DNA from 4 places in the Streptacidiphilus rugosus AM-16 genome. Region 1 is predicted to be linked to each of the others. Evidence: riboswitches for the same ligand, from Rfam matches in the RefSeq annotation. Region 1 holds a riboswitch; each other region holds the start of a gene.
The links. Region 1 has a riboswitch for cyclic di-AMP ahead of BS83_RS18390 (C40 family peptidase). Riboswitches for the same ligand answer to the same signal wherever they lie in the genome.
Positions count from the first base shown of each region.

Region 2: it holds a riboswitch for cyclic di-AMP, as region 1 does, so the genes downstream of both, BS83_RS48385 (transglycosylase family protein) here and BS83_RS18390 (C40 family peptidase) in region 1, are expected to answer to the same signal.
Region 3: it holds a riboswitch for cyclic di-AMP, as region 1 does, so the genes downstream of both, BS83_RS03455 (M23 family metallopeptidase) here and BS83_RS18390 (C40 family peptidase) in region 1, are expected to answer to the same signal.
Region 4: it holds a riboswitch for cyclic di-AMP, as region 1 does, so the genes downstream of both, BS83_RS39205 (LysM peptidoglycan-binding domain-containing protein) here and BS83_RS18390 (C40 family peptidase) in region 1, are expected to answer to the same signal.

Region 1 covers NZ_JQMJ01000004.1:2,036,270-2,043,636, reverse strand. Annotated here, with positions in the region: gene BS83_RS18400 (NYN domain-containing protein) at 1-143, shown strand, start outside; gene BS83_RS18395 (C40 family peptidase) at 326-1,357, shown strand; cyclic di-AMP (ydaO/yuaA leader) riboswitch at 1,658-1,816, shown strand; gene BS83_RS18390 (C40 family peptidase) at 1,827-2,867, shown strand; gene purN (phosphoribosylglycinamide formyltransferase) at 2,953-3,546, shown strand; gene BS83_RS18380 (C40 family peptidase) at 3,801-4,889, shown strand; gene BS83_RS18375 (hypothetical protein) at 4,973-6,256, shown strand; gene BS83_RS18370 (glycosyltransferase family 87 protein) at 6,210-7,367, opposite strand, start outside.
Region 2 covers NZ_JQMJ01000004.1:3,590,482-3,597,848, forward strand. Annotated here, with positions in the region: gene BS83_RS25280 (GNAT family N-acetyltransferase) at 285-845, shown strand; gene BS83_RS25285 (GNAT family N-acetyltransferase) at 1,039-1,353, shown strand; gene BS83_RS48385 (transglycosylase family protein) at 1,396-2,568, opposite strand; cyclic di-AMP (ydaO/yuaA leader) riboswitch at 2,574-2,734, opposite strand; gene BS83_RS25300 (D-alanyl-D-alanine carboxypeptidase family protein) at 3,040-5,343, opposite strand; gene BS83_RS25305 (GOLPH3/VPS74 family protein) at 5,697-6,419, shown strand; gene BS83_RS25310 (helix-turn-helix domain-containing protein) at 6,676-7,367, shown strand, end outside.
Region 3 covers NZ_JQMJ01000003.1:21,130-28,496, reverse strand. Annotated here, with positions in the region: gene BS83_RS03470 (undecaprenyl-diphosphate phosphatase) at 1-299, shown strand, start outside; gene BS83_RS43520 (thioredoxin family protein) at 551-1,102, shown strand; gene BS83_RS03460 (bile acid:sodium symporter family protein) at 1,213-2,310, shown strand; cyclic di-AMP (ydaO/yuaA leader) riboswitch at 2,366-2,493, shown strand; gene BS83_RS03455 (M23 family metallopeptidase) at 2,505-3,263, shown strand; gene BS83_RS03450 (hypothetical protein) at 3,476-3,778, opposite strand; gene BS83_RS03445 (hypothetical protein) at 3,798-5,387, opposite strand; gene BS83_RS03440 (PrsW family intramembrane metalloprotease) at 5,489-7,367, opposite strand, start outside.
Region 4 covers NZ_JQMJ01000004.1:6,700,187-6,707,553, forward strand. Annotated here, with positions in the region: gene BS83_RS39190 (DUF501 domain-containing protein) at 1-509, opposite strand, end outside; gene BS83_RS46045 (FtsB family cell division protein) at 710-1,111, opposite strand; gene eno (phosphopyruvate hydratase) at 1,198-2,478, opposite strand; gene BS83_RS39205 (LysM peptidoglycan-binding domain-containing protein) at 2,648-3,328, opposite strand; cyclic di-AMP (ydaO/yuaA leader) riboswitch at 3,332-3,488, opposite strand; gene BS83_RS39210 (HAD family hydrolase) at 3,658-4,362, opposite strand; gene BS83_RS39215 (GntR family transcriptional regulator) at 4,406-5,341, opposite strand; gene BS83_RS39220 (hypothetical protein) at 5,465-5,680, shown strand; gene BS83_RS39225 (cytochrome P450 family protein) at 5,726-6,952, opposite strand; gene BS83_RS39230 (SDR family oxidoreductase) at 7,085-7,367, shown strand, end outside.

The DNA of each region.
Region 1 (7,367 bases):
TCCGTCGCCTGGTCCGAGCCGAGCCCGAGGGCCGGCCCGTCGTGGTGGTCTCCACGGACCGCGAAGTCGCGGACGGAGTACGCAAATCGGGCGCAAGGCCCGTTCCGTCCACGATGCTTCTCCGCCGCCTGGTCCGCACCTGAGTCCGGTGCGTGTAGGGTTCGAGCCCGGTGCCGGGCCGCGATCTTGAGGCTTTGTTAAGAGAGCGGGGTACCGGGGGAGACAACGAGGCCCGAACCTCACTATTCTCTCCACTCAACGTCCGTACTCGTGTTCTCTCTTCGTGCATGCGGGCGTTTCCGTGTGTGAAGGGATTGCATTCGTCGTGGCTTCTCACCGCCGTCCTCGCCAGGTCAGCCGTGCCCGTGTCTCCGTGCTGACCGCGGCAGCGGCGACCGTCGTGGCCATATCGGCGCAGACGGCCGCGCAGGCGGCCCCGACGATCTCGACCAAGGATGCCAAGACCCAGGTCGACGCCGACCGCAAGGCGGCCTCGGACATCACCGAGCAGTACAACACCGCGCACAGCCAGCAGCAGGCCCTGCAGGCGCGGGTGGCGATCCTGCAGGACGAGATAGCCCGGCAGCAGGCGCAGATGAACGGCGAGCTGGCCAACCTCGGGCAGATCGCCAACGCGCAGTACTCCACCGGCGAGGTGGACCCGACGCTCCAGCTGATGCTCTCCAGCGACCCGTCGACCTTCCTGCAGAAGGCCGCCTCGCAGAGCGAGCTCACCGCCAACCAGACCGGGGCACTGGAGCAGCTGGTCGCCCAGGAGGCCACCCTCAATCGGGAGAAGGCGCAGGCGGCGGCGGAGCTGGCGCAGGAGCAGACGCTGCTGCAGCAGATGAGCTCGCAGAAGTCCGCGGCGCTCGCCAAGCTCAAGCACGCGCAGTCGGTCCTCGACGCGCTCACCCCGTCCCAGCGCGCCACCGTGGGTGGCGGCTACGGTTCGACGCCCTCCGGCGGCAGCTACAACGGCACCATCGACCTGACCGGCATCTCCGCGGCCGCGCACACGGCGATGGAGGCGGCCATGAGCCGCATCGGCAAGTCGCCCTACCTCTGGGGCGGTTCCACCCCGGCCGGCTTCGACTGCTCGGGCCTGGTGATGTGGGCCTACGCCCAGGCGGGCGTCTCGCTGCCGCACTCCTCCCAGGCGGACGAGTCGGTCGGCACCGCGGTGCCGAGCCTGGCCGACGCCAAGCCCGGCGACATCATCGTGATGGAGCACGGCAACCACGTCGGCCTCTACGCCGGCAACAACATGCTGCTGAACGCCCCGGAGTACGGCTACGACGTGTCGGTCCAGCCGATGTCCTACTTCGGCGGCATTGTGGCGATCCGTCGGATCTGACGCGACGACGCCTCTGTGAGTCAGCTCACACGCGTGTGACTGGTGGGGCGCGAATGACCGATTTGACCCCCATGTCGTCGGCATCTGGTCATGATGTGACTACGCAGCGTCCCTGATCTGATGGGGCGTCGAAAGTGATGAGAGTTTTTACTGACAAGGATTTGAACCGATCACGGTTGGGTTACTAGGGTCGGTCCCCGAACCGCCGCGCAGTCGTTCGCCCAATCCGGGCGGCAGCGGAGGTTTCCGTCGAGTTCGACGACGCGGCAGGGCCGACCGCCTGAGGGCGGGGAGTCCGTACTGGGGAAGCCGTCGAGTCGGAGCCGGGGAACCATTTCCCCCCGGGGTGAATCGACGCCTGGACGGACCGGTGAGATCCCGGTCCGGTGAAGCGTCGTAGGGCTGCCTTCCTGGCCCGAACCCGTCAGCTCACCCGGTAGGCGGACGTAGGAAGAAGGAGCTCGCCTTCGTGGCGTCCCATCGTCGTCCCAAGTCTCCCAGTCGGGCGCGCATCTCCGTGCTGACCGCCGCCGCCGCCACCGCCGTCGCGGTGTCCGCCCAGAGCGCGCAGGCCGCGCCGAAGCCGACGACGGCCCAGCTCCAGGCCCAGCTCCAGCAGCTGAACACCGAGTCGGACCAGGCGATCCAGAAGTTCGATGCCGCCCAGGCCAAGCTGAAGACCCAGCAGGCCGCGGTCAACACCCTGCAGGACCAGATCGCTCGCTCCCAGTCGACGGTCAACAGCAGGCTCGACGCCCTCGGTGAGGTCGCCAGCCAGCAGTACGCCTCCGGCGCCGTCGACTCGACGGTGCAGCTCCTGCTCTCGTCGACGCCCGACGAGTACCTGGCCCAGGCCTCCTCGCTCGGTCAGATCACCGACAACCAGGCGAGCGAGATCAAGTCGCTGCAGGCCGAGCAGGGCAAGCTGGACGCGGAGAAGGCCCAGGCCGAGCAGACGCTCCAGCAGATCCAGGCCACCAACCAGCAGCTGGCCGCCAACAAGGCCGAGGTCCAGAAGAAGATCGCGCAGACGCAGGCGCTGCTCGACTCGATGACCGCCGCGCAGAAGGCCGCCCTCGCCAAGAGCACGGGCAGCGGCGCCGCGAGCCGTGACACCGGCTCCACCAGCCGTCCCAACCTCGGCAGCGCCAAGCCCGGCAGCAGCATCGAGGCCGCCGCCTTCGCCGCCGCGCAGACCCGTCTGGGCATGCCCTACGTCTGGGGCGCGACCGGTCCGACCTCGTTCGACTGCTCCGGTCTGGTGCAGTGGTCCTACGCGCAGGCCGGCTACTCGATCGGTCGCAGCACCTACGACCAGATCAACTACGGCACCCCGGTCGCCTCGGTGTCCGACCTGCAGGTGGGCGACCTGATCTTCTTCAACGGCAACTCGCACGTCGGCATCTACGCCGGCAACGGCATGGTGCTGCACGCCCCGCACACCGGCACCGTCGTCAAGTACGAGCAGCTGAGCTACATCGGCTCGATCTACGCGATGCGCCACATCTGAGCCACGCGAGCCCTTGAGGCCCCTGGCCGGCGGACTCTCCGCCGACCAGGGGCCTTCTCGTGCGTCCGGGGGCATGATCGGTCGTATGTCCTTCGACGTCGCCGTCCTCGCCTCGCACACCGGGACCAACCTGCGGGCCCTCACCGCCGCCGGACGACGGCCCACGAGCGCCTTCGGCGTCACCCTGGTCATCAGCAACAACAGCGGTTCGGGCGCGCTGGCCCACGCCCGCGCACAGGGGATCCCCTGCCTCCACCTGTCCGGCCGCACCCACCCGGACTCGGACGTCCTCGACCGGACCATGCTCGCCGCGCTGCGGGAGCACGGCATCGACCTGGTCGTCACCGCCGGATACATGAAGAAGCTCGGCCCGGCGGTCCTCGACGCCTATGCGGGCCGCATCGTCAACGTCCACCCTGCGCTCCTGCCGCGTCACGGCGGACCGGGTATGTACGGCATCCGCGTCCACGAGGCGGTCCTGGCGAGCGGCGACACCGTCTCCGGCGCCACGGTCCACCACGTCACCGCACAATACGACGAGGGCCCCGCCATCGCGCAGCAGCAGGTCCCCGTCCTGCCCGACGACACTCCCGAAACGCTCGCCGCACGCGTCCTGCGGGTCGAGCACCGGCTCCTGCCGGACACCGTCCAGGCCCTCGCGCGGGCTCACGCGAACTGACGATCCGCCGGGGAGCCGCCGCCGATCTTCACGAGTCCTGCTCCTTCGCGCAGCGCGTTCACTCGGACGGGTGTGCTGCGGTGAGTCCCTTCGGGGCGAGTCGGCCCTCGCGCAGGGTCAGGAGCCCGCTGCGACCTGCTGATTCGTTCGTTTGGTCGGGATTCGATGCCATTTTTCAGCCTCTGGGAGCTTGGACTGCTTCTGTCCCACTCGCTAGCGTCTGCGGTCGGTCAGGTCCCCGAGGAGCGGAGTGCGTGCAGGTGGCGTCCCATCGACGAGGCAAGCCCGTCGGCCCGTCCGTGCTGTCACGAGCGGCGATCACCGTCGCCGCGGCGACGGCGGCGATGCTGACGGCGTCCGGCGGGGCCGACGCGCTGCCGGGTCCGTCCGGCGGCGGGGCGGGTCCGGGAGCGGGGTCCGGCAGCCCGGAGGACGTGCGCAGGCAGGTCGACGCGCTGTACGCGCAGGCCGAGGCCGCGGGGCAGCGGGCCGACAGCGCGCAGGAGCAGGAGCGCGCGCTGCTGCACAAGGCCGCCCTGCTGCAGCAGGAGCTCGCCGAGGAGCAGGAGCGCGCCAACGTCCTCGCGGACCGGCTCGGCGCGATGGCCAGCGCCGAGTACCAGCGCGGCGGCGGCATGGACCCGGTGGTGCAGCTGCTGTTCAGCGCCCACCCGGGGGACTACCTCAGTCGCGCGGCCTCACTGGCGGAGGCGGACTCCAGGACCGGCGACGAGCTGGAGCGGCTGCACGCGGTCGAACGCGAACTCCAGCAGGGCCGGGTCGAGGCCCTGCAGCAGTACGCGGAGCTGGAGCAGCTGCGGCGCTCGATCGCGGCCGGCAAGGCGGAGGCGCAGCGCCGGCTGGGCCGGGCCCAGGCGCTGCTCGGCACCCTGACGGCCGGTCAGCGGGACCAGCTGCAGCAGCAGGAGGACGCCGCCGCGCAGCTGGCCGCCCAGGCCGCCGGGGCGGCGCTGCCGCCCGGCGAGGGGCCGGCCAGTGCGGGCGCCGCGCTGGCGCTCGCGGCGGCGCGCAGCGCGGTGGGCATGCCGTACGTCTACGGAGCGACCGGTCCGGGCGCGTTCGACTGCTCGGGTCTGATGTACTGGGCCTGGCGGCACGGCGGGGTCGCGCTGCCGCGCACGTCGCAGGAGCAGGCCTTCGCCGGGCGTCGTGTTCCGCTGTCCGAGGCCCGTCCGGGGGATCTGGTGATCTACTACGGTGATATGCACCATGTCGGCATGTATGCCGGGAACGGCATGATCATCCACGCTCCGTACCCGGGTGCCCGGGTCCGCTACGAGAGCGTCCGCGACATGCCCGCCGTCGCGGTGGTCCGCGTCTGATGGCGGTGCCGAGACCCGAGCCCGAGAGCGGACCCGCCTCACCGACGGAGCCCCGGGGCGGCCATGGGCCGACCCGGCGCCGGGTGCTCAGGTACGCCGCCGGTCTCGCGGTGCTCGGCGGGGGCGGCACCACCGCCTGGCGCGCCTGGGCGGACGCGGGGGACGACCGGCGCGAACAGCGTCTGGCGGGCGTCGTCCGCACCCTCGACCGCCGCTCGGCGGCGGTCCGGGCCCGCGACGCGGCGGCGCTGGCCGCGACCGTCGTGCCGGACCCCGGTGCGGCCGGGCTGAGACGGCGTCAGTACCAGTTGGTGGCGAACCTCGCCCGGGTGCCGCTGGCCCAGTGGACCTGGCGCGTCGTCTCCGTCGACGCCTATCCGCTGCCCGCCGCGATCGGCGGCGGCGAGCGGGTCGCGGTGCGGGCGGAGCTCGGCTACCGGTTCACCGGATTCGACGCGCAGCCGGTGACGGCGACCCAGTACCTCACCTTCGAGCGCCAGGCCGACGGCGAGTGGCTGCTCGCCTCGGACGGCGACCACCCCGGCGGCGACGTGCAGCTGTGGGACCTGGGCCCGGTGGGCGTCGTGCTCGGCCGCTACAGCATCGTGCTCGGACTGCGCGAGCAGGCGGTGCTCGCCGCGATCGGCGCGCAGGCGGACCAGGCGGTGCCCGCTGTCAGCGCCGTCTGGGGGAGTGGCTGGGGACAACGCACGGTGCTGCTCGCGCCGCGGAGTACGGCCCAGTTCGGCGCCCTGCTCGGCGCGGACCCGGCCGGCTTCACCGGCCTCGCCGCGGTGACCACCGGCGAGCTCGGCGCGGCGGACCGCGGCCGCACCGAACGGATCACGATCAACCCCGCGGCCTGGGACGGCCTGAACGCGCTCGGCCGCCAGGTGGTCACCACCCACGAGACCACACACGTCGCGACCAGGACCCAGACCGAGCGGTGGACCCCGCGCTGGCTCTCCGAGGGCGTCGCCGACTGGACCGGATTCCTCGGCACCGGCCGCACCCCGCGCGAGATCACCCCCGAGCTCGCCGCGGCGGTGGCCAGGGCCGGCGCCGCCGGGCCCGACCTGCTGGCGGCGCTGCCCGCCGACGCCGCCTTCGCCGGCACGGGCGCCGGGACCAGCCTGCAGCAGGCCTACCAGGAGGCCTGGTTCGCCTGCCGCACGGTGGTGCAGCGCTACGGTCAGCAGAAGCTGGTCGCGCTCTACGCGGCGGTCGCGGCCGACGGCGGTGGCCAGGGGGCGCAGCAGAGCCAGGACGCCGTCCTCGACCGGGCGCTGCGCGGCACGCTGGGCCTCGGTACGGCGGCCTTCACCGCGCTGTGGCGCGCAGATCTGCTGGCGGCGCTGCGACCGTAGCCGTCCGCCCCGGTGCGGCCACGGCCGACGGCCCGACCGTCGAGCGCCAGAGCCGGACGCAGGCCAGGACGGCCGCCGCCAGCAGCAGCAGGTTTCTGACGGAGATCAGCGCGGCGCCGATCGGGGTCCGGTTGACCAGATCGCCGAACATCACCGGGAACTCGAGCGTCGTCAGCGGGACCGCCGCGAGCAGCAGCCAGGCCACCGGTCGCTGGCAGCTGCCCCGCACCGAGAGGCAGACGGCCGCCACGCCGATCAGCCAGACCAGGTACTGAGGGCTGATCACCCTGCTGGTCACGGTGAACAGCAGCAGTGCCGCGAGCCCGGCGTCGGCCCCCGTGGCGGCGCTCCAGCGCTCGGCCCGCAGCCGCCACAGCCCCAGGAACCCGAGCGCCAGCGCGGTGAGCACGAGCATCAGCCGGCTCACCGCGTGCACGTGCGGTCCGAGGAACTCCAGCGAGCCGTAGTGCATCTGGGTTCGGCCGTGCCAGTGCAGGAAGAGCGAGGCGAAGTAGAAGGGCAGCGCGCCCAGCGACTCGATCTCGATGCCCCGGCTCTGCTGGAAGTCGAGGAAGGAGAAAGCACCGGTCATCGACACCGCGACGAGGAAGCAGACCGCGATCCCGGTCACCGCGCAGGAGACCCAGGCCCGCAGGCCCCGGCGCCCCGGTGCCACGCCGACCAGCAGCAGCACCGGCCACACCTTCAGCAGCGCGCCGAGGTTGGCCAGCGCCCCGGCCAGCCGCGGCCGCTCCGTCAGCGCGAGCAGCGCGACGACGCCGAACAGCGTGACCACCAGGTCGAACCGGCAGTAGACGGTCGGACCCAGCAGCGGCACGGCGACAGCCCACAGCCGCGCCCCGTCCCACCGGTCCGGCCCGCCCCCCTGGCCCTGCCGGCGGCGCAGCAGCAGGAACATCACGGCCGCGTCGCAGGCCACCACGAGGGTGAGGAACCCGGTGAAGTACGAGCCTGGCAGCCACAGCGGAACCATGATCACGGCTGCCGCCAGCGGCGGGTACTGCCAGGTCACGTCGTCCATCGGGTAGGTGCCGGTGCGCAGCACCTCCGCCCAGCCCTGGTAGATCACCTTGACGTCGCTGGTGACGTC
Region 2 (7,367 bases), 1.6 Mb from region 1:
TGATGCCTGGTCACTCCCCTCGACCAGGCCGACCGACCGCGGGCTCAGACGCTACGGATCCCGACCCGGCACGGTCAATCCCGCCATTCGGCGGGGGCCGCCCCACCGACCGGCCACGGCCCCCGTCGGGCAGCGGACCGGCGCGGTTGGTCGCCCTTCCGGCCCAGGACGACCCTCCCCGCCCACACGGACCTCGCCCGGCGCCTCGCCTGCCGCTGACGTCCACTCGGGGCGACGCTCCGCACACGCCGTCAGCAGCGTTACAGAACTGGCACGCTGAGGCCATGAAGGAGAACCGCGAGCCCCGCGCCGACCGGATCGAGGTCCGTGTCGCGCACACCGCCGAACTGGACGCCCGCGATCTCGCCGAGGCGCGGGCGCTGCTGTACCGGGTCTTCGACGACATGGCCGAGGACGACTGGGAGCACTCCCTCGGCGGCATGCACGCGCTGGTGCGGGAGGGCGGGCTCGTGGTGGCGCACGCGTCGGTGGTGCAGCGGCGGATGGTGCACCGGGGGCGGGCCTGGCGGGTCGGGTACGTCGAGGGCGTCGGCGTGGAGCGGCGGTTGCGGCGGCAGGGGTACGGCGCGGCGGTGATGGCGGCGCTGGAGGGGGTGATCGCGCGCGGCTACGACTTCGGCGCGCTCGCGGCGACCGACGAGGCCATGGAGTTCTACGCCTCCCGCGGCTGGCGACGCTGGCAGGGCCCGACCTCGGCGCTCACGCCCGCCGGGATCGTCAGGACCGAGGACGCCGACGACTGCCTCTTCGTGCTTCAGGGAGACGCTCCGCTGGACCGGACCGGCGAGCTCACCTGCGACTGGCGCGACGGCGACGTGTGGTGACGGTGGTCGTGCTGACGGACGGCCCGGGCGACGCCTCGCCCTCACCCGAACGGACCGGTTGGCGCAGCTGACCGAATTGAGACGCAGCCCTCACCAGCGGGCCGCTCCAGGACGCGTGTCCGTTCGCACGAAAAGCGCCCGGGTGACGGACACTCGTCAGACAGACGCGGGCGGCATGCGAGGAGGCGCGAGGATGAGCACGAGAGAGACCGAGGCCGAGGTCATGGTCGCCGACGCGCCGGAGGCACAGCGCTTCGAGGCGCGCATCGAGGGCGATCTCGTCGGCTTCGCCTCCTACCTCAGGGACGACGTGCGCGTGGTCTACCAGCACACCGTCGTCGGCCCGGCCTACGAGGGCATGGGCATCGGGGGGCTGCTGGCACGCGCCGCGGTCGAGGACGGGATCAGCCGCGGCATCGAGGTGCGGGTGACCTGCCCGTTCATCAAGGCCTGGCTGACACGACACCCGGAGTACCAGGACAAGTTGTCCGGTACTCCGGGTGCGTGAACAACGGGGGAGAGAACCCGTTCAGTCAGCCCGTCGAGAGCATCAGGAGACGCGACCCGCGAAGTCGGGGGTGTAGTTGCTGATGGTCTCCCACTTCACGCCCGCGCTCGGGTTGGCGGCCTCGACGTAGCGGCCGTTGCCCACGTAGATCGCGACGTGGTAGGTGCCGGCGGCGGAGCCGTCGTTCGACCAGAAGAGCAGGTCGCCCGGCTGCACCTGGTCGATGGAGATGCGGGTGGTGGACGCGGCCATCTCCTCGCTGGTGCGCGGGAGCGAGACGCCGGCCTGCGCGTAGGCGGCCTGGACCAGACCGGAGCAGTCCCACGCGTTGGGGCCGTTGCCGCCCCAGACGTAGGAGTCGCCCACGTGAGACTCGGCGAAGGCGATCGCCGCGGCCACACCGGAGGAGCTCGCGGTGGAGGTCGTCGCCGAGGCGTTGGTCGCCGTGGCGGCGGAGCTCGACGAGCCGCCGGAGGAGGAGCTGTCGGACGAGGTGGCCGGGGCGGACGCCGCGGCACCGCCGCCGAGGACCAGGCGCTGACCCGGGTAGATCAGGTCCGGGCCCGAGGTCAGGACGGACCGGTTCAGCTCGTACAGACGCTGCCAGCCACCGGAGACGTGCTCCTTCTGCGCGATGGTGGACAGCCAGTCACCGCTCTGCACGGTGTAGCTGCGCGCCGCCGTGGTGGTGCTCGCGGCGGGGGCGGAGCTGCCGGAGTCCGCGCTCTCGCTGTCGCTGCTCGACGCGTTGTCCGAGCTGCTGGAGGGGGTGGAGTTGCTCGTCGAGGACGAGGAGCCGGAGGTGTTGAGCTGCGGCGAGCCGCCGCCCTGGGACAGACCGGCCTGCGGGCCGCAGACGGGCCAGGCGCCCGGGCCCTGGCTGGCCAGGACCTTCTCGGCGGTGGCGATCTGCTGGTCCTTGCTGGCCAGGTCGGCGCGGGAGGCGTACTGCTGGCCGCCGTAGGCGTCCCAGGTGGACTGGTCGAACTGCAGACCGCCGTAGTAGCCGTTGCCGGTGTTGATCGACCAGTCGCCGGAGCTCTCGCACTGGGCGACGGCGTCCCAGGTGGAGACGGTGGCGGCGTGGGCGCCGGTCGCGGTGACCAGCGGGAGCGCCATGCCGGCGCCGGTCAGACCGACGGTGGCGAGCAGGCGACGGGAGGTGCGGCGGGCGAGTTTGGGCGCGCGGTGGCGACCCGTGCTGTTGGACAGCATGAAGTAGGTCCTCTCCCACGCCTGCGAGGTGAGCTGTCGGGTTCGGGCTGGAGTTGCCCGGCCGTGCGGTGTCACGGCTTCACCCCAAGCCGCGAGCGCTGGGCTCGCGGCGACTTACCTGGGTCCCCCGCTCCTGCCGTTCGTTTGCGTCGGGTGACTGCTGACATGACCGGTGGCAGGACTCGGCGTTCCGGAGATGTCAGTTCCGCTTAAGTGCGAATGACGGTGACCGTAGGCAGGTCCGACTTCAAACCTCAAGTCGCCAAGACGCCAATGAGACGTCCATCACGGACGCGCTTCATGATTCACAGACAAGGGTCGGCGGAATGCCCGAATTGCCGTCCTGATATGGCGTCATTCATCTGATATGTCCGATTGACTATGCTTCCGCCGCCGTCGTCAGTCTCACAGGAACACAAAGGCCCGGGCCGACCCGCGCACGCGAGTCGACCCGGGCCGAGCAGGTACCGATCAGGTCAGCCGGGTGAGCTTCTCGCCGAAGCCGGGCGTGCCCAGGTCCGACTGCAGCGTGACGGGGACCGTCTGCGCGCCCGCCCCGCTGCCGACCACCAGCTCACCCACCGTCGTCCCGGCCGGCGCGCTGTGCGGGATGGTCGCGCCCGCGAGCGGCTTCAGCGACAGCTGGACGGAGAGCCCGCCCCAACCGGCCACCGAGACGTCCTGGGTGGCCACGACGGGCGTCCTGCCGCCCAGCCCGTCGTCCACGTAGCCGACGACGTCGCCCTTCTTGGCGATCACGTGCGACTGCAGCGCGGCCTCGGCGCTGATGATCAGTTTCTTGCTCTTGGCCAGCACCTGGGGCAGCCAGCCGCCGCCGTCCCCGCCGATCGCCGGCTGGCTCAGCACCACGCCGTAGAGGGTCTCCGTGGTGTCGCCTGCCTTCTGCCGCGCCGCCCACATCAGGTTGCCGAGCGCGGCGCTGCTGCTGCCGGTCTTCACGCCGATGACGCCGTTCCTCAGCAGCAGCCCGTTGTTGTTCTGGATCAGGCCGTTCTCCGGCGGCGTGAAGGACGCGGTGCCGACGATCTCCCTGAACACCGGGTCGGCCATGGCCGCCTTCTCCAGCATCAGCTGGTCGTTGGCGGTGCTCTTGGTGGTGCTGGTCAGCCCGCTGGGGTCGGTGTAGGTGGTCTTGGTCATGCCGAGCCCGACGGCGGTGGCCTGCATCTTCTGGACGAACGCCTCCTGGCTGCCGGCGTCCCAACGGCCCAGCAGACGGGCGATGTTGTTGGCGGACGGGATCAGCAGCATCTGCAGCGCCTGGTACTCCGTCAGCTGCTCGCCGACGGAGACCTTCATGACCGACTCCTGGCCGGCGGTGCCGGTGACGTAGTCGTTCACCGCCTGCTGGTCGACGGTGAGGGACGGGCCCTGCTCGCCCTTCTTGAGCGGCTTGTCGTGCAGGATGACGTAGGCCGTCATGACCTTGGTGACACTCGCCAGCGGCACCGGGTCGTCACTGCCGCTGTGACCCATCACGCCGAGACCGGGAACCTCCACCGCCGCCTGGCCCTTGACCGGCCAGTCGAGCTGCGGCGCCCCGCCGTCGAAGGCGAAGTTCGTCGCGGCGGTCATCGCGAGCTTGGGCGACGGCAGCGGACGGAACAGCTGCACCGCGCCGAGCACCACGACGAGCACCAGCAGCAGGATGCCCCAGAGCCGGATGCGACGCAGCGCGATCCTCGCCGGGGTCATCGGCCGGGCGCTGAGGCCGGCCAGGATGTCCATCGCCTCGATCGTCGACTCCGGCGAGACCGCGACGGCCGTCGCCCCGGCGGGCGCGCCCGCCTCCGACTGGGTCGAGGTGCCGGCGCTCGGGAGCGGCGGCACCGGCGGCAGCGGCACCCGCGGGAACGCGTTCATGGCACGCGTCTCCGCCGCCGCGCCCGGCGGCACGGCCGGACCCCGGCCGCCGTCGCGGCCGTCCCGACCGGCGGCGCGGACGCCGGCGGATCCTTCGTCGCCGGACTCGTCGTCGGCCCCGTCGGACTCCTCGCCGGCACTGCGCGCGCTCCTGGCCGGGGCCGCGGCCGGCGGCGGAATGCGCAGGGTGCGGGTCGCGAAGTCCGGCAGCGGCTCCGCCTCAGGCTCCGCGGCCGACTCGGCAGCGGGCCGGTGCTCGGGCTCGGGCTCCGCGTCGGCCGCGGGCTCGGCCGGGAGGCGCGGATCCCTGATCGCGCGCTTCACCGCGACCGGCACCGGCGCAGACGCCGGCTCGGCCTCCTCGTCCGCCGCGGCCTCGTCCTCGGCCTGGGCCTCGTGCCGGGCCTCCTCGCCGTTCTCGCCGCTCTCGGCGACCCCGGCGTTCGCGCCGCCCTCGCCGTTCGCGCCGCTCTCGGCGTCCCCGGCGTTCTCGGCGTCCCCGGCGGAGCTCTCCTCCGCCTCGGCGGCCGAAGCGGAGGCGGCCTCGCCGGCCTCCTCCGTCTCCTCCGCGTCGTCGGTGGGGTGCTCGCGCGGGCCCTCGATGTCCTCCCTGCGCAGCGGCCGGGTCGGCGGGTCCACGTCCGCGCCGCTTCCGGCCGCCCGCTCCTCCGCCCGCCTCTCGGCGGCGTCCGCCGCGTCATCCTCGGCGGCGGCTCCCACGGAGGCCTCCGTGCCGGCCGTCCCGGCGCCCTCCTCGCCGTCCGCCTCGCCCTGCGACGGAGCCGGGGTCGGGTCGACGTCCGGCGTGGCGGACGCCGGGGTGTGATCCGCCCGTTCCGCCTCCCGCTCCTCGCCCGCGGTCCGGTTCGACCTGTCGGGGGACTCTCCCACGTAACCCAGCCTCCTCAAGCTGCTCACGCCACTGCGTGCGACCCACTGCGTACGACCCACCGCGTACGGCTGCTCACCACTGCCTGCCACTGCCCGCGACTGCTCACGACAGCACGGCGCGCCTCCCGGTCTTCCGGGGCGCGCCGGACACCAGTCTCCTGCACTCGCGGGGGCAATCCCGCTCACCAGGCCGCTGACCGGCGATTCCGCCGGGCGGACCCACTCCATGGGCAGACGCGGAGCCGCGCCCGAACGGTTCCGAAAGATCACGGAGTCGTGTCACTCTCCAGGCCCTCTCGACAGCAGGGTGTGAGAGGCGTCACTCTGTTGTGCATCCACGCGGGGAGGCTTGGATGGGCAGGAGCCGCAGAACAATTCCCGAGGAGCTGCTGTTGCTCGCTCTGGACCCGGCCACGGGTACCACGGCGCAGCCGCAGACGCTCGACCTCGGACTGGCCGGAGCACAGCTCGTCGAGCTGGCCATGGCCGGACGAATAGTCCCGGACGGGGACCAGATCACCGTGGTCAATCCACGGCCGACCGGGGACCCGACCCTCGATCACGCGTTGGAGCTGCTGCGCAGACGTGGCAGCGCCGTGCGCGCCGTGCAGTGGATCGGCGGCCCGAGACTGGGCCTACGCCAGACCTACCTGGCGCACCTGGAGCGGTGTGCCATGGTCAAGGCGGTGCCGGGCCAGGTGTGCGGGGTCTTGCCGACGACCCGGTACCAGGCGTCGGACGACTGCACGAACAGCGCCATCAAGGAACGACTCGACACGGCGATCCGGACCGGCGTTCCGCCGGACCCGCGCACCGCCGCGCTCGCCGCCCTAGCCCACGCGGTCGGCCTGGGCAAACATCTCTACCCGGGCAACGAGGGACGCTCGTCCAGGTCGCGCCTGCGTGACCTGATTCGCTACGACCCCCTCAACGGCATGGTCGCGCACGCGGTCATGGACGTGCAGAACGGCCTGCCGGCCGCTCAGGTGCGTGCGGCGGGCGTCCGCCCGGCGCCGACACGCCCGACGTCACGACCCGCGGTGGTCTCCGGCATGGTCCGCGCGGCAGTCCGGTAGGAGCACCGGCAGCCGAAGCGCGCGAGCAGGTCGAGAGTGCACCGATGGAGCACCGACAGGCGGGACGTAGCACCACCCTGGTCGGGAGCGGCGGCGAACCACCCTTCGCCGTCGCTCTCTCCATGTGTGGGCGCAGAATCGTTCCTTCTCGGACCTGATTCGTCAAGATCCGGGGTGATTGAGCCACATGAGGGCGTGTCGGGTGGCATTCTGCTGACACAGGGGCGTGCCACACCACCGATGCCCAGGAGAGACCGTGTCGACCGCCAGTGTCAATCCCACCGTCCGCCGCCGTCGTCTCGGTGCCGAGCTCCGACGACTGCGCGAGCAGAAAGGCCTGACCGCGGAGGAGGTCGCGCAGCAGCTGCTCGTCTCGCAGTCGAAGATCAGCCGACTGGAGAACGGCCGACGCAGCATCAGTCAGCGCGACGTCCGTGACCTGTGCGAGGTCTACGGCGTCAACGACTCGGCGATGATCGACGGCCTGATGACGATGGCCCGCGAGTCCCGGCAGCGAGGCTGGTGGCACGCGTTCGGCGACGTCCCCTACAGCGTGTACATCGGCCTCGAGGCCGAGGCGGTGGGCATTCGTACCTACGAATCCCTCTTCATCCCCGGCCTGCTGCAGACCCGCGACTACGCGCACGCCGTCGTCACCGGCATCCAGCCGGAGGCCCAGCCGGCGCAGATCGACAAACGCACGGACGTCCGGATGGTCCGTCAGGATCTGCTGCGCAACGGCGAGGAGCCGCTCCGGCTCTGGGCCGTCATCGACGAGGCGGCCCTGCACCGCGTCGTCGGCAGCCCGGAGACGATGCGCGGGCAGCTGGAGTCGCTCATCGAGACCAGTCTCCTGCCGCATGTGACCGTCCAGGTCCTGCCGTTCAGCGTGGGCGCGCATCCCGGCATGACGTCCAACTTCTCCATCCTCGAATACCGCGACGCCTC
Region 3 (7,367 bases), on a different contig from region 1:
TGACCATGAGCGCGGGCATCTTCAAGGGCCTGCGTCACGAGGACTCGGCCCGCTTCGCCTTCCTGCTGGCCACCCCGGCGATCGGCGGCGCGGCCCTGCTCAAGCTCCCCTCCCTGGCGGGCGCGCAGGGCCACGGCATCCACGGCCAGATCCTGGCCGGCGGCGTCGCGGCGTTCGTGGCGGGCTACGTCGCGGTCCGCTTCCTGACGAAGTACTTCGAGACCAGGACGCTGACGCCGTTCGCCGTCTACTGCTTCGTCGCGGGCCTGGGCAGCCTGGCCTACCTCTCCATGAACTAGTCGCACGATCAGGGGCGCGAGGCTCTGCTTGATCGACTGCGGGCGCGAGCATCCACCCGGCGCGGACGGCCCGGCATGTCGAGGACCATCCGCTCGTCGGAGGGGACACCTCCCGGCCGAAGGCTGGGGGTTTGTCGCGCCCACCCGGCGGAGCCGGAGATCGGCAGAGCCTCGCGCCCCTGAGGTGTTGCCACCACCTGTTCGGCGCGTCGGGGCCGGCGACCTCGCGGGGCGATGTTGCACTGGGTCACGTGCGATCACTACGAGCCCTGCTGGTGGGGCTGCTGCCGCTGCTGACGCTCGCCGCCTGCGTCCAGGTGAACGGGCGGGCCGGCGGGCTCGCGCCGCGCTACTCGCAGCCGTTCGTCGCCGTGCCCAGCGTCTCCGCCGGGCCCGTGCCCACCGGCTACGACCCGCACGCGGACGCGCCCGCCGCGGTCGCCGCCGCGCAGGCGGCCTCGCGGAAGGACGGGCGGCCGGTGCTGGTCGAGTTCGGCGCCGACTGGTGCGCCGACTGCCAGGTGCTCGCCCAGCGTTCGGCCACGCCAGGGGCGTGGCTGGTGCTGGCGAGGAACTACCACCTGGTCACCGTCGACGTCGGCCACTTCGACCGCAACAGCGCGCTGGCCGCGCGCTGGATCGACCTGAAGCGCAGCGGCATCCCCGCGCTGGTCGTGCTGGACCCCGACGGCCGGGTCAGGGCCACGACGCAGGACGGCAGCTTCGCCAACGCCCGCTCGCTCTCCGTCGACGCCCTCACCAACCGACTCGTGGACTGGCTGTACCCCGCTTCCCGATCATGACCGATTCCACTCGAAGTCATGAATCTGCCCATTTCGGTGAGGTGTTCCGGGTTCGTACCTGATGTGATGCCGCCATCCGTACACGATGCATGCACGACGGGCGGTGTCCGATGAAGCTTCTCGGGACCCTGGCCGCCGCCGTCCAACGGCGGCTGCTCTGGATCATGCTGCTCGCCTACGTTCTCGCCGCGGCCCGGCCCGGGCCGGGACAGGCCCTGCGCGGGGTGACGCTCGCGCGGTTCGACGGGGCCGCCTTTCCGCTCCAGGCGGGACTCCTCGCCCTGATGGTCTTCAACGCCGGCCTGACCGCCAGGTCCGAGGCCCTGCCCGCGCTGCTGCGGCATCCCCGGGCGCTGCTGGTCGGCATCGCCTCCAACGCCCTGCTGCCGACGCTCCTGCTCGGCGTCGGCGCCCTCGCGGCCGACGGCTGGCACAACGTCCACGAGGCGCAGAGCCTGCTCGTCGGCCTCGCCCTGGTCGGCGCCATGCCCGTCGCCGCCGGAGCCACCGTCTTCGCCCAGGGGAGCGAGGGCAATGCCACGCTGACCCTCGGCCTGGTCGTCGGCAGCACCCTGCTGAGCCCGCTCACCATCCCGCTCGGGCTGCATCTGGGCGGGTTCCTGGCCTCCGGGCCCTACGCGGCGGACCTGCACGCCGTCGCCGAGCACGCGTGCAGCGCCTTCGCGGTGCTGGCGGTCGTGCTGCCGTGCGCGGCGGGCCTGCTGACGGGGCGTCTGCTGGGCGCGCGGCTCGGGCCGGTGCTGCCGCTGGTCAGGGCCGCCGGCCTCGCCGTGGTGGTGCTGCTCAGCTACACCAACGCCTGCGGCGCGCTGCGGCAGGTGGTGGAGCGACCCGACCCCGACTACCTGGTCCTGGTCGTCGTCGCGGCGGCGGCCATGTGCGGCGGCTCCTTCCTCAGCGGGTGGGTGCTGGCCGGCAGGCTCGGCGTCCCGCGCGCGGACGCGATCGCGCTCACCTACGCCTCCGGGATGAACAACAGCAGCGCCGGAGCGGTCGTCGCGGCCACGCGGCTGCCGGGGAACCCGGCCGTCCTGCTGCCGATCCTGGCCTACAGCCTGCTGCAGAAGGTGCTGGCTTCCTCGGTCGGTGCGCTGGTCAGGAACGCACCGTTCGGTGACGAAGGTTCAGCGGGGTCCACGGCCGTCCCAACTGCCCCTAAGGAACCACTTGGATTCAGACGGCTTTAGTATTAACTTTCCATAACAGTACGCGCGGCTACAGTCGTTCGACCGTCGGACGACGTCGTGCGGATCGCCTAATCCACATGGAACCGGGGACCCAGGTACCTGGGGTGCATCGGCCTCGCGGCCGTAGGAGACCTCCCTCTCCGAACCCGTCAGCTAACCCGGTCGGCGAAGGGACGGAAAGGAGCACGCCAGTTATGGCGTCATACCCGGTCGAGACCGTCGCCGAGCCCTCGACGGCGCAGCAGGCGACGAGCGCCCTGCCGCGGCAGCGTGGCGCGGCGCTGGGCCTGGCGGCCATGGCTGTCGGCGCGAGCAGCGTGATCGGCCTCGCCGGCCCGGCCCTCGCGGCCGACCGTCCCGAGCACACCGGCCCTTCCGGCTCCCTCCTCCTCGACGAGCACGCCACGGCGGCGCCGGCCGCCGACGCGGGCACGGCGCTGGCCGACCGCATCCGCGCGCAGGCGACGCAGCAGCGCGCCGACGCCGAGACCACGGCCCGCAGGGAGGCCGCGACGGCGGCCTCGGCGAAGGCCGCGGCGGTCGAGCGGGTCCGTACGACGGAGACCCTCACCCTTCCGGTCCCCGGCGTCAGCACGACCGCGTACGGGCAGTCCGGCTCCTACTGGTCCCACCTGCACACCGGCCTGGACTTCCCGGCCCCGGCGGGCACGCCGGTCCGCGCCGTGGGCGCGGGCGTCGTCACCTCGGCCGGCTGGGCGGGCTCCTACGGCTACCGCGTCATCGAGACGCTGCCGGACGGCACGGAGATCTGGTACTGCCACCTCTCCGCCATCGCGGTCGGCGCGGGCTCGGTGACCGGCGGCCAGCCGATCGGCCGCGTCGGCTCCACGGGCAACTCCACCGGCCCCCACCTCCACCTCGAGGTCCGCCCCTCCGGCGGCGACCCGGTCGACCCCACGGAGTGGCTCACCGCCCACGGCGTCGAGCTCTGAGCCACGCAGTTGATCAAGCAGAGCCTCGCGCCCCTGGACAGTGCAACTGACCCTGTGATGTGAGGTGTCGCGCCCGCGCGGCAGAGCCGCGCAGTTCCCCGCGCCCCTGAGGTAGTGCGGCCAACCCTTTGTTCTGAGGTCTCCCGCCCGCGTGCCGGAGGCGCGCAGTTCCTCGCGCCCTTGGTGGTGCAACGGCCCTTGGCCGGGAGGGGCTACGCCTTGCGGTCCGCCAGGCTCCAGGACGCGAGGGCGACGCCCGTGGCCACGGTGAGGACCGAGGGCCAGGCGCCGATCTTCTTCGCCAGGGGGTGGGAGCCCGCGAACGCGGCCACGTAGAGGCCGCCCAGCGCGGCCGCCGTCCTGGGCCCCGCCGCGCCGCGCCACTGCAGGGCCGCCACGCCGCCTGCCGCGGCCAGCGCCACCCCGCCGAGCTCCCTCCGCTTCGTCGCCCGTGCGACAGCGAAGCCGCCCACCAGACCCGAGGCGGCTGTCACCGAAGAGGGAATCCGGGCCATGGAACTGAACCTCCGTCACTCAATTTGTGCGCGTGTTGTGAAGATGCAGGCCGACATATCCGATATAGACCCGGCCCGTACCCGAACAGTCGTCGTGATAGTGCAGTCGAGGCGCCGTTCCGCCGCCGCCTATCCGCAGATGCGCGCCCATGAAGACCCGACCCGAAGGGTCCACCGCCGTCGGGACGGGAAGAAGCCGTTCCCGCTTCCACTTCGCGTTCGTGCTCACCGTGCGGGACTCGCCGCGGATGACCTTGCGCGGCGGGAAGGGGTGGCAGTCGGGGGGCGTGTTCTCGCACCAACTGCGGAAGTCGCCGCCCGACGTGCCCGCCTTGGCCGCCTCCGCGTAGTCGGAGAGGGCGAGCAGCGCGTCCCACGTCATCCGGACCCAGGTGGGGTGGTCGGTCTGCTCGTCCAGCTCCTTGGTCAGCCGCGCGTCCCCGGTGAACTCCAGCAGCGGGAACTCGCCCAGCCGGTCCAGCAGCTCCGCGAACGTGCCCGGCTCGGCGTCCTGGGGACGGGCCGGCCGGCCCGCGAGCGAGCGCAGCTCCGTGCGGGCCGCGCGCAGCTCGCTGTACTGCTCGTCGTACTCCGCCGCCAGCTGCGACTCGCGCTCCTCCGCCGCGCGGAGCCAGCGCCGGACCTCCTGCAGCTCCTCGGCGCGGGCGCGCTGCTCGTGGGCCTCTTCCTCCTCGTGGTCGACCAGCAGGCCGCCCGGCAGGATCGCGTCCGCCTCCGGCAGGCCCTCGGGCCGCAGCAGCGGAAGCCCGACCAGCTGGTCGGGCAGCGGCGTCTGCACGGCGAGCCGACGCGGCAGCCAGGCCAGCAGGCCCGAGGCCCGCCGCAGGTTCTCCTCGATCGTGGAGCGCGACATCACCCGGTGCCTGGCCGCCTCCGGCGCCCACGCCGGATCCAGGCCGGGGAGGTAGGTGCGGACCGCGCCGCCGTAGACCCGGTGGTGCTCCAGGGCCGCGTTGAAGGTGCGCTCCGCGCCGGGCGCGAGGGCGTAGAGCACGGCCAGGCCGCTGCAGCTGCGCAGCAGCGGGTCGACGGTGTCGTTGAGCCAGTCGTCGAAGTCGGCGTGCAGGGGCGTGCTGGCCACCACGATGGGGAGCCTGCGGTCGGGGTCGCAGAGCTCGTCCAGGATCTCGTCGACGTCCTGGCGCTCGATGACGCTCGGCAGGCCGTGCACCCGGGCGGCGCCCGCCTGCTCGCCCTCGACCGCGTCCAGCACGTCCAGCAGCCCGCGCGCGAGCGCGGGGACGGGGGCCTTCGCGGGCTCCTCACCGCGGACCGGCAGCTGCTCGGCGTCCAGCTGGACCCAGGTGCGGCCGTCCCTGGCCGAGGCCACGGTCAGCGAGGTCTGCCAGATGCCCTGCACGGTGAACTCGCGCAGCCGCCAGCGCGCCAGCCGCCCCTGCACGGCCTTGCCGCGCGCGACCTGGTCCAGCACGGCCTGCGGCCCGACCAGGCGACGGCCGTTGCCGGTGCCGGGCTCGTCGTAGTGCAACGCCTTCAGCCACTGCCTGAGCTGCTGCTCGGCGAGGGCAACAGTCTCCTGGTGACCGTGCCCGCTGGTCACGGCCATCCGATAGATGCCATCGGTCACTGGCGCTGCCTCCTGACGCTGTATCGGCGTCGCCGCACGGCGGTGTGCGGGTATTCAGGACAACGCGGCAGGACCCGGCATTGGTTCCGGTACGGCCGAAGTCACTGGTCGGAGGGGGGCACTTCCTCGGAGTCCGCGGCGGCCGGGCGGGTGGCCGGGTACTGGTAGGGGGGCTGCGGTTGCGGCGCCGGCTGTGCCTGCGGCGGTCCGACCTGGGGATACGCCTGCGGGTACGGCTGCTGGTACGGCTGTTGCTGCTGCGGGAACCCGTACGGAGCCTGCCCGTACGGCCCGGGCTGCTGCTGGGGATACCCGTTCTGCGGATACCCCTGCTGGGGCACGCCCCCCTGCGGATAGCCCTGCTGCGGGTACCCCGGCTGCCCGTACGGCCCCGGCTGCTGCCCGTACGGCCCGGGCTGCTGTGGGAAGGCCACGGGCCGCTGCGGGTAGCCGACGGGCCGCTGCGGGTAGGGATGGGCGTACGGCGACGGCGCCGGGTACGCCGCGCCAGGGGCCCGGCCCCAGACCGTCGCGACCGGCGGGTTCCTGCGGAGCAGCTCCTGCTCGCCCACGCGGGCGAAGATCGGGGTCACCACGTCCTTCCGCTCCCACAGGTGGTGCAGCAGTTCCTGCTCCCGCACCGCGAAGTCCGGCACGGCGAGCCCGCGCGCGACCCGCTCACGGAGCAGCGCCAGGGAGGTGGCGAAACCCTGGTACTCGCGCATCGCCTTGTCGCCGTGCGGACCCTGCTCGAACCTGGAGAGCGCCCGCGCCTGCTTGCGGGTCCGCATGGACGAGAGCACGACCGGCACCTGTCGGCCGATCCAGCCCGCCGTGACGTAGACCGCGAGCTGTTTGCCGACGACGGTCAGCTCGTTGCCGCGCGACCAGACCAGCAGCCAGACCATCAGGGCGAAGACCGGGACCATGAAGAGGAAGTAGACGCCGAGGAAGCCGACCCCGCCGAGCACCGGCGAGCTGTTCCAGGTGCCGTGCATCAGCATGGCGAAGATCCAGCCGGCGATCGGCGCGCACACGCGCTGCCAGCGCTTGCGGCTGATGGCCGCGATGCCGAAGCCCACCGCCGTCATCGAGGTGAAGAGCGGGTGCGCGAAGGGGGACATGACCTCCCGGATCACGAAGGTCATCACGGTCGTGACGACTCCGGTGCCGCCGTCGCCGCCGGAGTCCGTCACCGACCGGCCGATGTAGAGGATGTTCTCGGTGAAGGCGAACCCGGTGGCGGTGAATCCGGCGTAGACGGCGCCGTCGACGATGCCGGTGAAGTCGCGACGCCGGAAGAAGAAGATCATCAACAGCGGTGCGGCCTTGACCGACTCCTCGACCAGCGGAGCCACCAGGCTCGCGCCCAGCGTCTGGCCGCCGCCTATCTGGCGGACGATCAGGTAGTCCGTGGCCCAGGTGTTGGCCTTGATGGCGATCAGCGTCGCGGCGCATGCGCCCCAGGCGAAGCAGAAGAGCAGCAGCTGCCAGCGCTTGGGCTCGACCCGGTCCAGCCAGAAGTAGCCGCACAGGATCAGGGGTACGGGCAGCACGGCCAGGCCGATGCCGACCAGGAAGCCGGGGGTGCCCGTCTGGCTCTGCACCATGCCGAGGATCGCGAACCCGCACAGGGCGAGCCCGAGCGCGACGGCGACGAACCACAGCCAGCGGTACTCGAGCAGGTTGCGCCGGGCCTTGTACTGGAAGCTGGTCGGCGGCTTGAACGGCAGCGCGTCCACCCCGCCGGCCTGCGGCGCGGCCGGCAGTCCCTCGGGCAGCGGTTCCGTCGGCACGTCCGACCGGGCCTCGGCCTGCGCCGCGGGCGACACCTCGACCTGCGGTGCGGCCTGCGGTTCGGACTGCGGCGCGGCCTGCGGGTCGGGTCGGGTTCCGGGCTGGGGCGGGGCCGTCGGCGCGGACGAGGGCTCGGGCTCGGGTATCGGACCGGCCGCGTCGGCGGCCGAGGGTTCCTGCTGC
Region 4 (7,367 bases), 4.7 Mb from region 1:
CCGTCCGCGCAGACGCACGGGCCCTTGCGCCACCACTCCGGCAGCGCGGCCAGGGCCTCGTCGCCGAGCGGGTTCACGCCCGGACCGGCTGCCAGCGAGTGGCCGACCAGCACGTGCAGGCACTTGACCCGGTCGGGCATGCCGCCCGCGCTGGGGAAGCCCTCCAGCACCTCGATCGCGTCACGGCGGGCGATGTAGTCCTCGTGCGCCCGGCGGTACCCGTCGGCCAGCTCCGGTTCCTCGGCGAGCCTCGCGGTCTGCTCCTTCATCATCCCGTCCGCCTCCAGGGTGCCGATCAGCGAGGCGGCACGGGGGCAGGTCAGGTAGTAGAGGGTCGGGAACGGCGTGCCGTCCTCCAGACGCGGGGCCGTCTCGACGACGTCGGGCAGCCCGCAGGGGCAGCGGTGGGCGACGGCCCGCAGGCCGCGCGGCACGCGGCCGAGCTGCGCCTCGACGGCGGCACGGTCAGCCTCGGAAACGGGGGCGGGGGACTCGGGGGCTTGCGACATGCGGCCATTCTCCCCCAGGTGAGAAACCATGCAGCACCAAAGGGGCGCGAGGAACTGCGCGAGCAACCACCCTGCGCGGATGGCCCTGCACATTGAAGGCCATCAGCCCGGCGGATGGCTTGTCGCGCAGTTCCTCGCACCCCCGAGGTCGCTGCGTGGTTCCTCCACTGATGAATCCTCGCGCCGCCGGAGACTGCCCTTCAGTTCGAGGGGTGGTCCGCGGTGGCGAGGGAGCCGAGGAGGCTCTGGTACCAGGGCTGGGAGGCCGCCTGCTGGGTGGTCGGGGAGGCGGAGGGGGTGGGCGAGGGGTTCACCGAGGTGAACGGCGTGTCGCCGGGAAAGCCGAAGTGGAGGCGGGCACGCGCCTGGGCCTCGACGTAGGCCGGGTCCTGCCAGCGGGCCTTCTCCCTGCGCAGCTCCTCGACCTGCTGCTGCGCCTGCTGCTGCGCGGCCCGCTGCTGGTCGATCTGCGTCCGCTGCGCGATGAACTGACGCATCGGGTAGGCGAGCGCCGCGACCAGCGCGCAGACCACGAGGGCCAGCACCGCCGCCCGACCGGTCAGCTTCGGCCGCTTCCTGGCCTGCTTCTTCTTCTCCGCCACCGCTGCTCCCTCCCTCGGCCCCAACGCGACGACGCCCCGCCGCCCCCACCCTAGAGGGTGAGCGCGACGGGGCGTCGGAGGCGGCGTCAGCCGTTGAAGCGCGGGAAGGCGCCGCGGCCGGCGTACTCCGCGGCGTCGTCGAGGATCTCCTCGATGCGCAGCAGCTGGTTGTACTTGGCGACGCGCTCGGAGCGGGCCGGGGCGCCGGTCTTGATCTGGCCGCAGTTGGTGGCGACGGCGAGGTCGGCGATGGTGACGTCCTCGGTCTCACCGGAGCGGTGCGACATCATGCAGCGGAAGCCGTTGCGCTGGGCCAGCTCGACCGCGTCCAGCGTCTCGGTCAGCGAGCCGATCTGGTTGACCTTCACCAGCAGGGCGTTGGCCGCGCCCTCCTTGATGCCGCGGGCCAGGCGCTCCGGGTTGGTGACGAACAGGTCGTCGCCGACGAGCTGGACCTTGTCGCCGAGCTCGGCGGTGATGGTCTTCCAGCCCTCCCAGTCGTCCTCGAACAGCGGGTCCTCGATGGAGACCAGCGGGTACGCGGCGACGAGCTCGCCGTAGTAGGCGCTCATCTCGGCGGCGGTGCGGGCCTTGCCCTCGAACTGGTACGCGCCGTCCTTGTAGAACTCGGACGCGGCGCAGTCCAGGGCCAGCGCGATGTCGCGGCCGGGGGTGTAGCCGGCGCCCTTGATCGCCTCGACGATCAGGTCCAGCGCCTCGCGGTTGGAGTCGAGGTTCGGCGCGAAGCCGCCCTCGTCGCCCAGACCGGTGGAGAGACCGCGGGCCTTCAGCACGCCCTTGAGCTGGTGGTAGACCTCGACGCCCCAGCGCAGCGCCTCGGAGAACGACTCCGCGCCGATCGGCGCGATCATGAACTCCTGGATGTCCACGTTGGAGTCCGCGTGCGAACCACCGTTGAGGATGTTCATCATCGGGACCGGCAGCACGTGGGCGTTGGGGCCGCCCAGGTAGCGGAAGAGCGGCAGGTCGCTGGCCTCGGAGGCGGCGTGCGCCACGGCGAGGGAGACGCCCAGGATCGCGTTGGCGCCCAGGGAGGACTTGTCGGCGGTCGCGTCCAGGTCGAGCATGGCCTGGTCGATCAGGCGCTGCTCGGTGGCGTCGTAGCCGACCAGCTCCGGGCCGATCTGCTCGATGACGGCGAGGACGGCCTTCTCCACGCCCTTGCCGCCGTAACGGGACTTGTCACCGTCACGCAGCTCAAGGGCTTCGAAGGCACCGGTGGAGGCGCCGGACGGCACGGCAGCGCGGCCGGTGCTGCCGTCGTCGAGGCCGACCTCGACCTCGACGGTGGGGTTGCCTCGCGAGTCGAGGATCTCCCGGGCTACGACGACGTCGATGGACGGCACAACTGTCTCCTCAGGGGGATGCGGGTTGTTACGCACAGAGCCTAGCCCGTGTCGGGGCCGGGACCACTCAGGACCTTTGCCCTGTCTTGACTGACGGACATCTGGCGCAAACGCGGGAAAGCCCCTACCGGTCGGTAGGGGCCTTTCGCGAAGGTGCGTGCCGCGTCCGCTACACGAGGACGAGCCGCTCGCCGACGAAGATCAGATCCGGGTCGCTCCCGACGGTGGACCGGTTCCGCTCGTACAGCGCGTGCCAGCCGCCCGCGACGTGGTGGCTCGCGGCGATGCCGGAGAGGGTGTCGCCCGCCTCGACCGTGTAGACGCCGGCCGTGGACGAGCCGCCGTGCGCCGGCGCGCCGGGCCTCGGCTTGGCGTGCTTGGGGGCGGACTTCTTCGGCGCGGCGGGCTTGCTGTGCGAGTGGCCGGAGCCGGACTTGGAGGAGGTGTCGACGGTGGCCGGCGCACCGCCCGCGCTCAGACCGGCCCGCGGGCCGCAGACCGGCCACGCGCCCGGCCCCTGACTGTCCAACACCTTCTCGGCGACGGCGATCTGCTGACCCTTGCTCGCGTGGTTCGCGGTGGAGGCGTAGGCGCCGCCGCCGTAGGCCCGCCAGGTGCTGGCGGAGAACTGGAGCCCGCCGTAGTAGCCGTTCCCCGTGTTGATGGACCAGTCGCCGCCGCTCTCGCACTGGGCGACCTTGTCCCAGGTGGAGACGGACGCGGCGCTCGCACTGGCCGCCCCGATGAAGGGGAGGGCCACCGCGGCGCCGGCCACGCCGGTGGTCGCGACGATGGCCTTGGCCTTGTTGACGCGGATTCGGCGATGGCGGCCGTTGCCGGAGAGGAGCATGAAGGATTCCCTCTGCGACGCCTGCGAGGTGAGCTGTCGGGTTCGGGCCGTAGAGGCTGGCCCGGACGCTGATGCGTCTTCACCCCGAGCCGTCCGCGCTCCCGCGTGAACGGCGACCTACCTGGGTCCCCCACTCCTGCCCGTTCGTCAAGTCGACGTTGCCGCCCCACGGTGGACAGGACTCGGCGTCCCGCGAGGCGGTGTCCGCTGACGCGAACTTCACGGAGGCTAGGCAGGTTTTCATACGAACTCAACCTCCGACACGAGGAGCCGGAGGGCCGCCGACCCGGCGTCAGCCGCGTGAACTGGGCTTCCTCTGCGCCAGGACGTCAGATGTGAGCTCCGTTACCCTGCCGTGATACGAGCAACCGGTGGGTCAGGTGTGACCACTCGTCAAAGAGGGACGCCTGGGGAACGCCCACCCCCAGCAGCCGCTCACTCCGCCGCGACAACCCGCCGGCCCAGCCCAGAAAGCGCACTCCCGCCGCGCGCGCGGCCGAAGCGTCGCCGACCGCGTCGCCGACGTACACGCAGCGGGAGACGGCCTCGCCGGCCACTCCCAGAGCGTGCAGCGCCTCCTGGATACCGGAGGGGTCCGGCTTCATCCGCGCCAGGTCGGCGGGGCGGCCGACGACATGCTTGGCCAGCGCCTCCACCAGGCCCGCACCGAGCAGGTACTCCTCGATCGCGGGACGTGCGTTGTTGCTGACCACGGCCAGGGGGACGCCGGCCTTCGCCAGCGCCAGCACACCCTCGCGCGCACCGGGCGTCGGATCGGCCGAGACCGCCGCCAGCAGCTCCTCGCGGGCCAGGGCCCGGTCCGTCAGCGCGATCAGCCGGGCGGCCTCGGCCGACGGCGTTCGGGCGGCGTCGAGCAGTGCGGGCAGTCGGGCCAGCAACCCGTGCGGGTCGTCGGTCTCCTGGAGCCATGCCACGCCCTGCCCGCGCAGCTCGTCGAGGAGCACGCGGGCGACCCCGGGCGCCGGGCGGCGGGCGAAGAGGTTGCACACCGGCCCGTCGAAGTCGAGCAGCACGGCGGCGACGGCCTCGTGCGGCGGCTGAGGGTGCGTGATCGCGTCACTCCGGTTCGTTCACGTGCGCCGGCCCGTCGAGCGGTGGCCGGTCGTGCTGCGGTTCGTCGGGCAGGGGTCTGGAGAGGGAGACGCCGTAGGGCTCGGCCCTGGCCCACCAGGAGGCGAAGAAGGCCCGGGCGGTGTCCACGTAGACGGAGTCCGTGTGGTTGGCGAGAGCCTGGCGCCGGCGCGGGAAGAGCCGGGTGCTCAGGCCGGTCAGGTCCTCCAGCCGCACCAGGTGGCCTCCGACGTGGACCGGGCGCTCTATGAGTTCGTACCAGCCCTCCAGCACCTCGTCGTCGTTCAGCACGTACAACTTCGACATCGGCGGAAAGGGCACGGTGCGGACCTCGATCACCGGCTCCGAGTCGACCAGCTGGTAGGTCTGCAGCGAGAGGGCCGCCGAACGCAGCGAGGTCACCTGGTCGTGCGAGATGCGGCGCAGCCGCTCCAGCGGCCTGGTGTCGCCCGGGTCGCCCAGCACCCGCGGATAGGTGGGGGTGGCGCTGAAGTCGCAGACGATCAGCCGGATCCTGAACTCGCTCAGCCGGGGCTCGCGGCGCGCTCGCAGGCCGATCAACTGGAGCTGGAGGGCGGAGACGAAGGACTCGGCCGTGACGCACAGGACGTCGACGTGGAGGCGTCCGCTGCGCAGCACCCGATCGAGGTGGCGTCCCAGCACGTTGACCGCGCCCTCGGCGGCCGGCTCCGGCGGTGCGCCCGGCTCCTGGGGACGGGCGCCGGTCAGCACGGCGCGCTTGCCCGGGTGGGTCTCGATCAGGCCGTCGCGAGCCAGCACGGTGAGGGCCTTGTGCACCGTGACCCGGGACACCTGCAGCTCCTCCGCCAACTGCCGCGCGGAGGGCAGCGACTGACCGGCCTGCCACTCCCCGGCCGCGATGCGCTGCACAAGCCGCTCCCTGACACCTTTCGGAGCCACTGGACCACCCCCTCACGGGGAGCCTACTCCCCTATGCAGCACGCAACCTGTCTATCCGTCAGATTTACAGGTTACCCAGTTGGCTGTACTGGAAATCATCTGTGCAACAGGGGAGGTGGACAGATGGAAGTACAAGGCAAGCTGTTCGACTGGCTGCTGGAGCTGTTGCTCCAGAACGCCGGCGTCGACACCGGCGTGATGCTCGTCGCCATGATCGCCCTGCTCTGCCCGCGCGAGCAGCGTCGCTCGCCGGTCGGGGTGATCCTGGCGCTCGGGCTGGTGATGTTCTTCGGCGGACACCTGGTCCTCCGCATCACCGTTCCGGGCTCGTCGACGTGACGCGGCGTGACCTCGACATGATGTGACGTGACGTAGGGCCAGGGATCAGAACTCGACCGGCAACTGCCGCAACCCCCGCATGATGAGGCCGCCGCGCCAGCGCAAGTCCGCTGGGTCGGCGGCCAACGTGGTCTTCGGGAGCCTGCGCAGCAGCGCACCGATCGCGTACTGCGCCTCCATCCGGGCCAGCGGCGCGCCGATGCAGTAGTGGATGCCCAGCCCGAAGGCGATGTGCGGGTTGTCCCGCCGGGCCAGATCCAGCACGTCGGGCGCGGCGAAGCGCCCGGGATCGCGGTCGGCTGCCGCGAGCACCACCAGCACCGGGTCGCCGACGGCGATCTGCTGCCCGCCGAGCGTCAGCGGCTCGGTGGCGAAGCGCCACGTCGCGATCTCCACCGGCCCGTCGTAGCGCAGCAGTTCCTCGACGGCGGATTCGAGCAGCGCGGTCTCCCCGCGGTCGAGCGAGGCCTGCAGCAGTGCGCGCTGCCCGGGGTGCGTCAGCAGCGCGTACATGCCGTTGCCGATCAGGTTGACCGTGGTCTCGAAGCCGGCGAAGAGCAGGATGAAGGCCATCGCCGCGGCCTCGTTCTCGGTGAGGTGCTCACCGTGGTCACTGGCCCGGATCAGGCCCGAGATCAGGTCGTCGCCGAGGTCCGCGCGCTTGCGGTGGATCAGTTCGGCGAGGTAGCCGCGCATCTTCTTCACCGCCCGGCCGACGCCGCCGCGCGGCGACTGACCGTGGTGGATCATCATGCCCGCCCAGTCGCGGAAGTCGTCCTGGTCCTCAGGAGGCACGCCGAGCAGGTCGCAGATCGCGTAGATCGGCAGCGGGAAGGCGAACTCGTGGATCAGGTCCGCGTGGCCCCGCTCGGCGAACCCGTCGATCAGCCGGTCCGTGATCTCGCGCACCCGCGGCTCGAACGCGGCGACGCGACGCGGTGTGAACGCCTTGGCCACCAGACGCCGCAGTCGGGTGTGGTCCGGCGGGTCGATGTTGAGCAGGTGCGTCATCAGGTCGGCGCTCCGCTCCCCCGGGATGCCGACACGTCCGCTGCGGTGCGCCTGCGTGCTGTGACGGGCCGGGTTCTTGCTCAGCCGCGCGTCGGCCAGGGCCTGCCGGGCGTCCGTGTATCGCGTGACCAGCCAGGCGTCCACGCCGCTCGGCAGTGTGGTCCACCGCACGGGCGCGTGCTCGCGCAGCCAGGCGTACGCGGGGTAGGGATCCGCTGCGAAATCGAAGGAGAACAGCTGAGGCGGGATCGACGATTGCACTCCACGACGTTAACCGTTCGTAAAGGTGGGGAGAGACACACTGTCGTACCCACCGGCAGTGAGCTTACGATCGCCCGCAGCGATCGGGCCGTGCGGGGGTCCGGGCTGCCGAGCGGAGACAGGGGTGCGGGCATGGAGCTGAAGGGTGCCGTCGTCGTCATCACGGGCGCGGCCGGTGGGATCGGCGCGGCGATGGCGCGGCGTTTCGCCGCGGAGGGCGCACGCGGGCTGCTGCTGGCCGACCTCGACGGGTCGAGGGTCGAGGATCTGGCGCAGGAGCTGGACCGGGCGGGCTGCCACACGGTCGGCGTGGCGAGCGACGTCGCGCGCGAGAGCGACGTCAAGGCGCTGGTCGACACGGCGGAGAAGCATCTGGGTCCGGTGGACCTGTTCTGCAGCAACGCCGGAATCGGCA